2 regions of the Streptosporangium heterodermiicola genome follow, and region 1 is predicted to be linked to the other one. Evidence: riboswitches for the same ligand, from Rfam matches in the RefSeq annotation. Region 1 holds a riboswitch; the other holds the start of a gene.

Region 1 (5,832 bases):
CCTGGGTGGCGAAGGCGCCCGCGAGCGCGTCGCGTTCGGCCCAGCTGCCCTTGACCTTGTTCAGCGGCGAGTCGCCGTCCCAGATGTAGGTCGGCGGCGCCGCGCGCTGCCCGAGCGGTTCGACGGGGCACAGGGCCGCCTCGGGACCGGCAGGGTGGATCCTGTCGCAGTCGGCGAAGGTCATCGTCCGCGCCCAGAGGAAGGCGTTCCCCCTGGTCAGCCCGAAGTTGCCGTGCTCGGCCCTGAACCAGGTGGCGTACGAGCCCAGGCCGATCGCGGCGGCCAGCGTCGCGGCGACGACCGCCCGCCACCCGGCCCGGCGGATCAGCATGCAGACCAGCGCCACGGCGATCAGCGGCAGCCCGATCGTGCGGGTGACGGTCGCCGCGGCGAGCAGCGCCCCGGCCAGCGCCGCGACCCAAACCGCGGGGCGCCGCCGCCACAGCAGCAGCGTGACCGCCAGCACCGCCAGGAACTGGAAGAGCAGGTCCGCCATGACGAGGTGTTCGAGCTGGAGCTGGTAGGCGTCCAGCAGCACCGGCAGCGCGGCGAGTGTCGCGCCCCATCCGGGCAGCCCGCCCAGCCTGCGCAGCAGCAGGTAGACGCAGACGGCCACGGCCAGTCCGAGCAGGTGCTGCACCGCGACCACCGCGGGGACGCTGGACAGCGGCTTGAGAATCCACAGGAACAGCGCGTAGCCCGCCGGGCGGGACTCCAGGGGGCGGGGGTCGAGCCCCGCGTTCAGGTAGACGAAGGAGTCGGCCCAGAACCACAGGGCGGGCCGGTAGCCGAGCATGGCGAGGACCCGCAGGCCGCCGCCCGCCAGCAGGGCGGTGATGAAGAGCCAGTGCGACCGGAGGAAGCGGAGCGCCCGCAGGGGGAGGGAGGGTTTCGCGGGGCGCTGGGAGCGACGGGAACGGCTTGCCGGGTGCGTTCCCGTTACCACCGCGACCTCCCGAGTCCCGCGCACATGGCCACCCAGCATAGGCGTGGGATCGGAGGGTCTTGCACGTGATGCGAAATTTGTTGGTGATCGGGTTGTATGTTCCCAGGGGCCCGTGACTCTCCTCGCGCGCCGGTCGGTGACCCGTGGTTCTTCGCGTCAGAGACTCGGGCGGCCGGGAGCCCCCGGCGCCTCGGTCGTCCCGTGCCCGCTCAGCACTCGATGACGTTGACCGCGAGCCCGCCCCGGCTGGTCTCCTTGTACTTGTCGAGCATGTCGCGGCCGGTGTCGCGCATCGTCTTGATGGCCTTGTCCAGAGAGACGAAGTGGCGGCCGTCGCCGCGCATCGCGATCCTGGCGGCGGCGATGGCCTTGATCGAGGCGACCGCGTTGCGCTCGATGCACGGGATCTGCACCAGGCCGCCGATCGGGTCGCAGGTCAGCCCCAGGTTGTGCTCGATGCCGATCTCGGCGGCGTTCTCGACCTGCTCCGGGGTCCCGCCCATCACCTCGGTGAGCCCGGCGGCGGCCATCGAGCAGGCCGAGCCGACCTCGCCCTGGCAGCCGACCTCGGCGCCGGAGATGGAGGCGTTCTCCTTGAACAGCACGCCGATCGCCCCCGCGGTCAGCAGGAAGCGGATCACGCCCTCGTCGTCGGAGTCCTTCGTGAAGCGGTCGTAGTAGGTGAGCACGGCCGGGATGATGCCCGCGGCGCCGTTGGTGGGCGCGGTGACGATGCGGCCTCCGGCGGCGTTCTCCTCGTTGACGGCGAGGGCGAACAGCGAGACCCAGTCCATCGTCTGCAGCGTGTCCTTCTCCGGCGACTCGCCGCGCAGCTGCCGGTGGAGCTGGTGGGCGCGGCGGCGGACCTTCAGGCCGCCGGGCAGCACGCCCTCCTTGCCGATGCCGCGCCGCACGCACTCGCTCATGACCCGCCACAGGACGAGCAGCCGGTCGCGGATCTCGGCCTCGGTGCGGCCGAACGCCCGCTCGTTCTCCAGCATCAGCCCGGAGATCGACAGCCCGGTCTCCGCGCACTGGGCGAGCAGTTCCGCGGCCGTGGTGAAGGGGTACGGCAGGACGGTGTCGTCGGGTTTGATCCGGTCGGCGCCGGTGGCGTTCTCGTCGACGACGAAGCCGCCGCCCACCGAGTAGTAGACCTTCTCGCGGATCGTCTCGCCGGACTCGGACAGCGCGGTGAAGCGCATGCCGTTGGGGTGGCCGGGGAGTGAGATCTTGCGTTCGAAGACGAGGTCCTCGCCGATGACGAAGGGGATCTCGCGGGAGCCGTACAGGGAGAGGGTGCCGGACTCGCGCATGGCGGCGAGCCGCTCGTCGACCGTGTCGACGTCGACCAGCTCGGGCTTCTCGCCCGACAGGCCGAGCAGCACGGCCTTGTCGCTGCCGTGGCCCTTGCCGGTCAGGCCCAGCGAGCCGTACAGGACGGCACTCACCCGGGCGGTCTTCTCCAGGAGCCCGTCCTGGTCGAGGCCGCGGGCGAACTTGTGGGCGGCGGCCATCGGGCCGCCGGTGTGCGAGCTGGACGGGCCGATTCCGATCTTGAAGAGATCGAAGACGCTGATCGTCATCTGAATCCTTCCAGCGTGGACGGCCACGCGCGCCCGGGGACACGCGTGGCCGTGACGCGAGGGGGGAGAGGCTTAGGACTCACCCGAGGTGAGCGCGGCGTACTCCTCCGGCGACAGCAGGTCGTCGGCGGAGCCCTCAAGACGTACGCGGAACAGCCAGCCGTCGCCGTAGGAGTCGCTGTTGACCAGCGAGGGGTCGTCCACGACGGCCTGGTTGACCTCGACGACCTCGCCGGCGACCGGCGCGAAGATGTCGCTCACCGACTTGGTCGACTCGACCTCGCCGACCGCGTCACCGGAGGCGACGGTCGAGCCGACCTCGGGCACCTGCACGTAGACCACGTCGCCCAGCGCCTCGGCGGCGTAGGCGGTGATGCCGACGGTGAGGGTGAGGCCGTCATCGATGCCGGAGATCCACTCGTGTTCCTTGGTGTAGTGCAGGTCCTCGGGAATGCTGCTCATTTTTTCCTCCTGTAGAAGGGCAGTGCGACGACCTCGACCGGCTCGTGGCTGCCCCTGATGTCGACGGCCAGTCCTGACGACAGGCCGTTGTCCACGTAGGCCATCGCGATGGGCCTGCCCAGTGACTGGGAGGGCGCCCCGCTGGTGACCTCGCCGACGACCGTGCCGTCACCGGCGACCACCACCGGGTACCCGTGCCGGGGCACCCTGCGGCCGGTCGCGACCAGACCGACCAGGCGGCGGGACGGCGGGACGTCTCTGCGGGATTCGAGGGCGGCCCGGCCGACGAAGTCGCCCGGCTTGTCGAACCTCACCACACGGCCGAGCCCGGCGTCGAACGGGGTGAGCGCGGACGACAGCTCGTTGCCGTACAGCGGCATCCCGGCCTCCAGCCGGAGGGTGTCGCGGGCGGACAGGCCCGCGGGGATGAGGCCGTGCGGGGCGCCCGCCTCGGTGAGGGCGGCCCAGACCGGCTCCGCGTCCCCGGACGCGACGAACAGCTCGAAGCCGTCCTCGCCGGTGTAGCCGGTACGGGCGATGAGGGCCTCGCGGCCCGCGACGACGGCGGGCAGTCCGGCGTAGTACCTGAGCCCGTCGAGGTCGGCGTCGGTGAGCGCGCCGAGGATCTCCGCGGAGCGCGGGCCCTGGATCGCGACCAGCGCGTACCGCTCGGAGCGGTCGTCCACCGCGGCGTCGAAGCCCTTGGCGCGGCCGGTCAGCTCGGCGGCCACCCGCGGGTAGTTGGAGGCGTTGGCGACGACCATGAACTCGGCGGGGGCGAGCCGGTAGACGATCAGGTCGTCCAACACGCCGCCCTCGGCGTCGACGATCATCGTGTAGCGGGCGCGGCCGGGCTCCAGCGCGGAGAGGTGACCGACCAGGGCGTGGTCGAGGGCCTCGGCGGCCTGCGGCCCGGTCACGAAGATCTCGCCCATGTGGGAGAGGTCGAACAGGCCGGCCGCCTGGCGGACCGCGTTGTGCTCGGCCGACTCGCTGCCGTAGCGGAGCGGCATCAGCCAGCCCGCGAAGTCGGTCAGCGTCGCGCCGAGGGACTCGTGCACGCCGCGCAGCGGCGTAGGTCGGGACATGTGCGCACCTCAGACAAGGGACAGATGAGAGCATCCTCCCCCTCTGTCGTGGGTGCCTGAGAGTTTCATCCGGGTTTTACCGGATTTTCACCTTCGGCGAGGTCGTGGGACCTGCTTTCCAGAGGGCACCTACCCGCACGGTCCTTTGCCTTGAGAGGTTCGCGGGGAGGGCTTGCTCCTTCAGGGGTCCTGGCCTGGATGTCAGGACGCTCTCCCGCACGGGAATCATCGGTGTCAGCGGCCAGCCTAACCGCCCGCACCGGCCGAGCGAAATCCCCTCGTCCCCCCGATCCGTGCCGGTCAGGGGGCGGCGTGCCGGACCAGCGCCTCGAACAGGGCCGACTCGTCGTCGGTCTCGGGGTGCCACTGGACGGCGACGGCGAAGGGGTGGTCGTCCACCTCTACGGCCTCGATCGTGCCGTCCTCGGCGTGGGCGGTCACCGTCAGGCCCGGGGCCGGGCGGTCGAGGGCCTGGTGGTGGTAGTGGGCCACGTCCACGGTCTCGGCCCCGAAGATCTTCGAGGCCCGGCTGCCGGGGGCGAGCCACACCGGCATCCTGCCGTAGTGGCCGGGGGCCGGGGCGTGTCCCGGGTGGCCGACCACGTCGGGCAGGTGCTGGTGGAGGGTGCCGCCCAGCGAGACGTTCAGGACCTGCATGCCCCGGCAGACGCCCAGGAAGGGCAGGCCGCGCTCCAGCGCCGCCCGGACCAGCCCCAGCTCCGCGTCGTCGCGGAACGGCCGGACGTAGCCGGTCCGCTCGTGCGGCTCCTGCCCGTACCGCTCCGGGCCGACGTCCCCGCCACCGGCCAGGACGAGCCCGTCCAGGCGCTCCACCAGCGTCGCGGGGTCGCCCGCCGGGGGCAGGATCACCGGCTGCCCGCCCGCGCGGGCCACGTGGTCGACGTAGTCGTACGGCAGGAGCGCGGTCGTGGTCTCCCAGACGGTGAAGCGCGCGGGCTCGACGTAACAGGTGATACCGATGACGGGACGGGACATGATCTCCTGTTTCGCCGTGCTTCCACCGAGGTCCTGGCACCGTGTACCCCTCGTACCCCTCGTACCCCTCGTACCCATGGTGCCGATCGTGCCCGGCCCGGTGCCCTCCCCGCACGTTACCGGCCGGGGCGGAACGACGTGCCGCCGGGGGCCGCCGGGGGCCGCCGGGGCGCGGGCGGCGGAGAGGCACGCGGCGAGGGTTAAGTGGTTAAGCGAATCCGCCGCCGAGAAGGCGGTTCGGGAGTCACCGCTCCCGGTCTCGTCGCGGGCACGGGCGTCCGGCCATGGCCGCTGTTCAGGGCGGGTCGCCGGCCGCCATGGAGATCGCCGGGGGCCGGGACGCGCGTAGTAGGGTGCGCAGCGGGAACGCGTCGGGTAACCGGTTCAGGTGGAGGTCTCGTGAAGCGACCGACGATCGCCGACATCGCTCGTCGCGCGGGGGTGTCCAAGGTCGCGGTCTCCTACGCGCTGAACGACCGTCCGGGCGTGTCGGAGGCGCGAAGGAACACCATCAAGGCCATCGCCAGGGAGATCGGCTGGCAGCCCAACAGCGCCGCGCGCGCCCTCAACGGGGCACGGGCCCGCGCCGTCGGCCTGACCGTGTGCCGCCCGGCACGGGTCCTGGGGATGGAACCGTTCTTCATGGAGCTGATCAGCGGCATCGAGAGCGAGCTGTCGGCCCGCTCCTACGCCCTGCTCCTGCAGATGGTGACCGGCCACGCGCAGGAGGCGGAGGTGTACCGCAGGTGGTGGG
Region 2 (5,832 bases), on a different contig from region 1:
GCAGGTCTGCAGGTTCCACGGCGTCCAGGCCGAGTGGACCTCCACCGCGATCGACGCCCTCACCGCCGCCGCCAGGGGGCCAGAGATGATCTTCGCGGCCGACGGGCGCGGCGGTTTCATCGTGCCCGAGTTCGGCCCCACGGTGGACGGCCTGGCGGTGTTCCTGCGCCTGCTGGGCCTGGTCGCCAGGACCCGGCTCTCGCTCAGCCAGATCGACGCCAGGATCCCCGAGGCCAAGCTGCTGCGCCGGACCGTGCCGACCCCGTGGGCGGCCAAGGGCGCGGTGATGCGCTCGGTCATCGAGGCCGCCGAGCACTACCGCATCGACACCACCGACGGGGTGCGGGTCGTCGCCGAGGACGGCAGCTGGACCCTGGTGCTGCCCGACCCGACGGAGGCGGTCACCCACCTGTGGGCCGAGGGCTTCGACGTCGACTCCGCGCAGACCCTGATCGAGCACTGGGCGCGGGTGGTCGAGGAGGCCGCGGGCGGCTGACGGGCCCCGACCCTGGCCCCGGCGCCGGTTCCCGCCGGTGCGCCGGAGGAGCAGGGGAGGCCGGGAACGGGGCCCGGGGAGGGCGCGAGGGCGCGGGAAAGGGGCCTGGGCGGGGGCTCCGGGCCGAGTGGTTGCCACAAACACAGCGCGGCGCCATGGACCGGGGACAGTGCCCCACTGTAACTTTGTCACCGACCGTACCCGCGGTTCAGCGTCAACCTTGACCTTCGCGCCTCATCACTGTATGTTGCGGCATTCGCAGTCCGAGAAAACACTTGAGAAGCGAAGAAGCGAGGCGCGCATCACTGAGCACCGTTGCCGCGTCTTCGCGGTAGGAGGCCGAGCCGATCGATGCCGAGCGTCTACTGCACGCAGTGCGGTCATGCCAATCCTGAGGATGCCCGTTTCTGTTCACGATGCGGGTCGCCGCTTACCAAAGCCGAGACCCCCGGAGACAGCACATCGACGATCTCCCTCTCCGGGATCGAGGCCTACGAGGCGGAGACAGGTGAGACGCTTCTCGCCGAACGGCAGGCCGTCGAGCAGTTGCCCCCGGGCACCGCGCTGCTGGTCGCGATGCGCGGCCCCAACGCCGGCAGCCGGTTCCTGCTCGACAGCGACCTCACCACCGTGGGCCGCCACCCCGAGAGCGACATCTTCCTCGACGACATCACGGTCTCGCGCCGCCACGTGGAGTTCTACCGGCGCGGCGGCGGGGTCTTCACCGTCCGCGACATCGGCAGCCTGAACGGCACGTACGTGAACCGCGAGCGCATCGAGGAGGTCCCGCTGTACGGCGGGGACGAGGTGCAGATCGGCAAGTTCCGCCTCGTCTTCCTCACCCGCGGCGCCGCTGGAGGATGATGAGCTCGCAGGCCGCTCGTGCGCACATGAGCATCGGGGAGGTGCTCGCTCTCCTGCAGGGCGAGTTCCCCGACGTCAGCATCTCCAAGATTCGTTTCCTGGAGGGCGAGGGGTTGATCGAGCCGGAGCGCAGTCCCTCCGGTTACCGCAAGTTCACCTACGCCGACGTCGAGCGGCTGCGTTACATCCTCAGCGAGCAGCGTGACCGCTACCTGCCGCTGCGCGTCATCAAGGACCATCTGGAGGCGGCCGACCGCGAGGAGCGCCCGGCCGCCAGGCCGCGCGCCGTCCCCGACGACGCGCCCCCCGAGGTCCGGCTCACCCGTGAGGAGCTGCTCGCCGCCGCCGAGCTCGACGAGGAGACCCTCGCCGAGCTGGAGGACTACGGCTTGCTGGCCGCGGTGGCCCGCTACTACGACGCCGAGGCGCTGGCGGTGGCCCGCAGCGTCGGGGCCCTCGCCGCCTTCGGCCTGCGGGCCCGCCACCTGCGGGCCGTCAAGGCCGCCGCCGAGCGCGAGGCGGGGCTGGTCGAGCAGGCCGTCGCCCCGCTCCTGCGCCGCCGCGGCCCCGGCGCCATCGACCAGGCCGACGAGACGGCCAGGGAGATCTCCGGTCTGCTGCTGGAATTGCACGCCTCTCTGCTGCGTTCCGGCGTTCGTGGGGCCCTGGGCCGGTGAGAACCTGACCAGGCACTCGTACCCCCACGAGTGTTACGTTGAACAAACCGGTCGGAATCCAGCGAAGACGGAGCAGCCCGTGTTGCAGATGGAGGTCGTGGGCGTTCGAGTTGAGATGCCCTCCAACCAGCCGATCGTCCTGTTGAAAGAGACGCATGGGGAGCGTTACCTACCTATCTGGATCGGCATGACGGAGGCCACGGCGATCGCCATGGCCCAGGCCGAGGAGCCACCACCCCGGCCGCTCACCCATGACCTGTTCCGCGACGTGCTCGAAGGGCTGGGAGTCCGGCTGAGCACGGTCAACATCGTCGCCCTGCGCGACGGCATATTCTTCGCGGATCTCGTGTTCTCCAACGGGGTCGAGGTGAGCGCGCGCCCCTCGGACTCGATCGCCTTGGCACTTCGCACCGGCGCCCGTATCTTCGCGAGTGAGGACGTGGTCCGGGAGGCCGGGGTGATCATCCCCGACGACCAGGAGGACGAGGTGGAGAAGTTCAGGGAGTTCCTTGACACGATCACGCCCGAGGACTTCGGCCGCGCGGGGTAGGAATTTCGGTGCATTTACGCTTCACGACGCGCCGGGTGGGGTCGTTGACTGGACTTGGCCCCAGTCCTACGGTGCAAGTGAAACCCGCGGTCGTGCGTAAACCCCCAGATCAGGCCGTGGGATGAGAGAAAGCCGGAGGTCCGCGTGGCGGTCAGCAGCGGCGAGGGTAGAAACGCCGATCAGGATGACCCGGAACGGCGCCAGTCGGCACGTCAGCGCGCGGGTGAAGAGGGTCTGCTGTTCGACGGGCAACCGGTGAGGGTGCCCGCCGACATCGGCTACCGCGGTCCCACGGCCTGTTCCGCGGCCGGCATCACCTACCGGCAGCTCGACTACTGGGCGCGCACCGGCCTGGTCGAGCCCACCGTGCGAGCCGCCCACGGCTCCGGCTCCCAGCGGCTTTACGGCTTTCGCGACATCCTCGTCCTCAAGGTCGTCAAGCGGCTCCTCGACACCGGCGTCTCCCTCCAGCAGATCCGCATCGCCGTGCAGCACCTGCGCGACAGGGGCGTCAACGACCTGGCCGGGATCACCCTGATGAGCGACGGGGTGAGCGTCTACGAGTGCACCTCGCCGGACGAGGTCATCGACCTGCTCCAGGGCGGTCAGGGCGTCTTCGGCATAGCTCTGGGACGGGTGTGGCAGGAGGTGGAGGGCTCCCTCGCGGATCTACCGGGCGAACGTGCGGAGTCGGGCGACGGCCCTTTAGGAGGTCATCAGGCCGATGAGCTGGCCCGCCGTCGCAGAGCACGACGAACCGGGTAAACTCGGACCTGCCACTGACCCTGTGCGGGAGAGACCCCGACCGCGATCGGGGCGCCGAAGGAGCAACCTCCCCGGAATCTCTCAGGCACCCGGTACCGCACGGACGAGGCAACTCTGGAAAGCAGGCGCGCTCGCCAGGCGCGACTCACCGACGGTGCAAGCCGCCCGAAAAGGGGCAGGTGAAGCTCTCAGGTCACGACCCGGCACGACGGTCGTGATGACAGAGGGGGAGACCAGGCATACGCCCGCGCCCAGCGCCGGTCTCCACCCCGTCCCGGGAGGTTTCACCAATGACCGACCTGTCATCGCTCAGCGAACTCGGCTCCCCTCCGTTCGTGACCCGCCACATAGGGCCGGACGACGCAGGCCAGACCCGGATGCTGGAGGCGGTCGGATTCGCCTCCGTCGCCGACCTGGTCGCGGTGGCCGTGCCCGAGGCGATCCGCTCCTCCGAGCGGCTCAGCCTTCCCCCGGCGGCCGGGGAGTCCGAGACCCTCGCCGAGCTGCGGGTCCTCGCCGGGCGCAACACCGTGCTCACCTCGATGATCGGCCTCGGCTACCACGACACGATCACCCCGGGCGTCATCCGCCGCAACCTCCTGGAGAACCCGGGCTGGTACACCGCGTACACGCCCTACCAGCCGGAGATCTCCCAGGGCCGGCTGGAGGCGCTGATCAACTTCCAGACCGTCGTCTCCGACCTGACCGCCCTCGACGTCGCCGGGGCCTCCCTGCTGGACGAGGCGACCGCCGCCGCCGAGGCGATGACCCTGGCCCGCCGCGCGGGCCGCGGCCCCTCGAAGGTGTTCGTGGTGGACGCCGACGCGCTGCCGCAGACCAAGGCCGTGCTGCGCACCCGCGCCGAGCCGCTCGGCATCGAGCTGGTCGAGAGCGACTTCGCCGGGGAGCTCCCCGAGTGCTTCGGGGTGCTCGTGCAGTACCCCGGCGCCAGCGGCAGGGTCCGCGACTTCCGCGCCATCGCCGACGCCGCCCACGCGCGCGGCGCCCAGGTGGTCGCCGCCGCCGACCTGCTGGCCCTCACCCTGCTGGCCGCGCCGGGCGAGCTCGGCGCCGACATCGCGGTCGGCTCCTCGCAGCGCTTCGGCGTCCCGCTCGGCTTCGGCGGCCCGCACGCCGCCTACATGGCGGTCCGCGACGGCCTCCAGCGCCAGCTGCCCGGCCGCCTGGTGGGCGTCTCCCAGGACGCCGACAGGCGCCCCGCGTACCGGCTCGCGCTGCAGACCCGCGAGCAGCACATCCGCCGCGAGAAGGCCACCAGCAACATCTGCACCGCGCAGGTGCTGCTCGCCGTGATCGCCGGCATGTACGCCGTCTACCACGGCCCCGAGGGCCTGCGCAGGATCGGCCGGCGCACCCACCGCTACGCCGTCGTGCTCGCCGAGGGCCTGCGCCAGGGCGGTGTCGAGGTCGTGCACGACACCTTCTTCGACACCGTGCTCGCCAGGGTGCCCGGCCGGGCCGCGAAGGTCGTCGCCACGGCCCGCGACAACGGGGTGAACCTGCGCCTGGTCGACGCCGACCACGTGGGCGTCACCTGCGACGAGAAGACCGAGCTCCTGCACCTGGAGCAGGTCCTGGCCGCCTTCGAGATCAGCGGCGCCGTGCTCGCCGACCTCGACGCCGCCGCGCACGACGCGCTGCCCGCCGCGCTGGCCCGGGTCAGCGACTATCTGACCCACCCGGTCTTCAACAGCCACCGCTCCGAGACGGCGATGCTGCGCTACCTGCGCAGGCTCCAGGACAAGGACATCGCGCTCGACCGGTCGATGATCCCGCTGGGCTCCTGCACCATGAAGCTCAACGCGACCACCGAGATGGAGCCGATCACCTGGCCGGAGTTCGCCGGGCTGCACCCGTACGCGCCCGAGGACCAGGCCGCGGGTTACGTCGAGCTGATCGGGGAGCTGGAGCGCTGGCTGGCCGAGGTGACCGGCTACGACGCCGTGTCGCTCCAGCCGAACGCCGGATCCCAGGGCGAGTTCGCCGGGCTCCTGGCGATCCGCGCCTACCACACCGCGCGCGGCGAGTCGGGCCGCGACGTCTGCCTCATCCCCTCGTCCGCGCACGGCACCAACGCCGCGAGCGCCGTGATGGCGGGCATGCGCGTGGCCGTGGTCGCCTGTGACGACCAGGGCAACGTGGACGTCGACGACCTCGTCGCGAAGATCGACAAGCACCGCGGGCAGCTCGCCGCGATCATGGTGACCTACCCGTCCACGCACGGCGTGTACGAGGAGACGATCGTCCGGATCTGCGAGCTGGTGCACGAGGCCGGCGGGCAGGTCTACGTCGACGGCGCCAACCTCAACGCGCTGGTCGGCCTGGCCAGGCCGGGGGAGTTCGGGGCGGACGTCTCCCACCTGAACCTGCACAAGACCTTCTGCATCCCGCACGGCGGCGGCGGCCCCGGCGTCGGCCCGGTCGCGGTCCGCGCCCACCTGGCCGACTACCTGCCCGGC

What was found. A riboswitch is a leader RNA that binds a small molecule or an ion and turns the genes downstream of it on or off. The one in region 1 is predicted to bind glycine.
Region 2: it holds a riboswitch for glycine, as region 1 does, so the genes downstream of both, gcvP (aminomethyl-transferring glycine dehydrogenase) here and gcvT (glycine cleavage system aminomethyltransferase GcvT) in region 1, are expected to answer to the same signal.

What each region holds. Positions count from the first base shown of each region.
Region 1 is NZ_JBPJSR010000006.1:257,097-262,928, reverse strand. Features, by position in the region: gene ACSC1Q_RS16000 (hypothetical protein) at 1-946, opposite strand, end outside; gene ACSC1Q_RS15995 (L-serine ammonia-lyase) at 1,156-2,532, opposite strand; gene gcvH (glycine cleavage system protein GcvH) at 2,605-2,994, opposite strand; gene gcvT (glycine cleavage system aminomethyltransferase GcvT) at 2,991-4,082, opposite strand; glycine riboswitch at 4,116-4,210, opposite strand; glycine riboswitch at 4,211-4,309, opposite strand; gene ACSC1Q_RS15980 (gamma-glutamyl-gamma-aminobutyrate hydrolase family protein) at 4,383-5,078, opposite strand; gene ACSC1Q_RS15975 (LacI family DNA-binding transcriptional regulator) at 5,478-5,832, shown strand, end outside.
Region 2 is NZ_JBPJSR010000025.1:35,287-41,118, forward strand. Features, by position in the region: gene ACSC1Q_RS36220 (sugar phosphate nucleotidyltransferase) at 1-496, shown strand, start outside; gene ACSC1Q_RS36225 (double zinc ribbon and FHA domain-containing protein) at 848-1,360, shown strand; gene ftsR (transcriptional regulator FtsR) at 1,387-2,037, shown strand; gene ACSC1Q_RS36235 (bifunctional nuclease family protein) at 2,117-2,587, shown strand; gene ACSC1Q_RS36240 (MerR family transcriptional regulator) at 2,732-3,352, shown strand; glycine riboswitch at 3,368-3,460, shown strand; gene gcvP (aminomethyl-transferring glycine dehydrogenase) at 3,643-5,832, shown strand, end outside.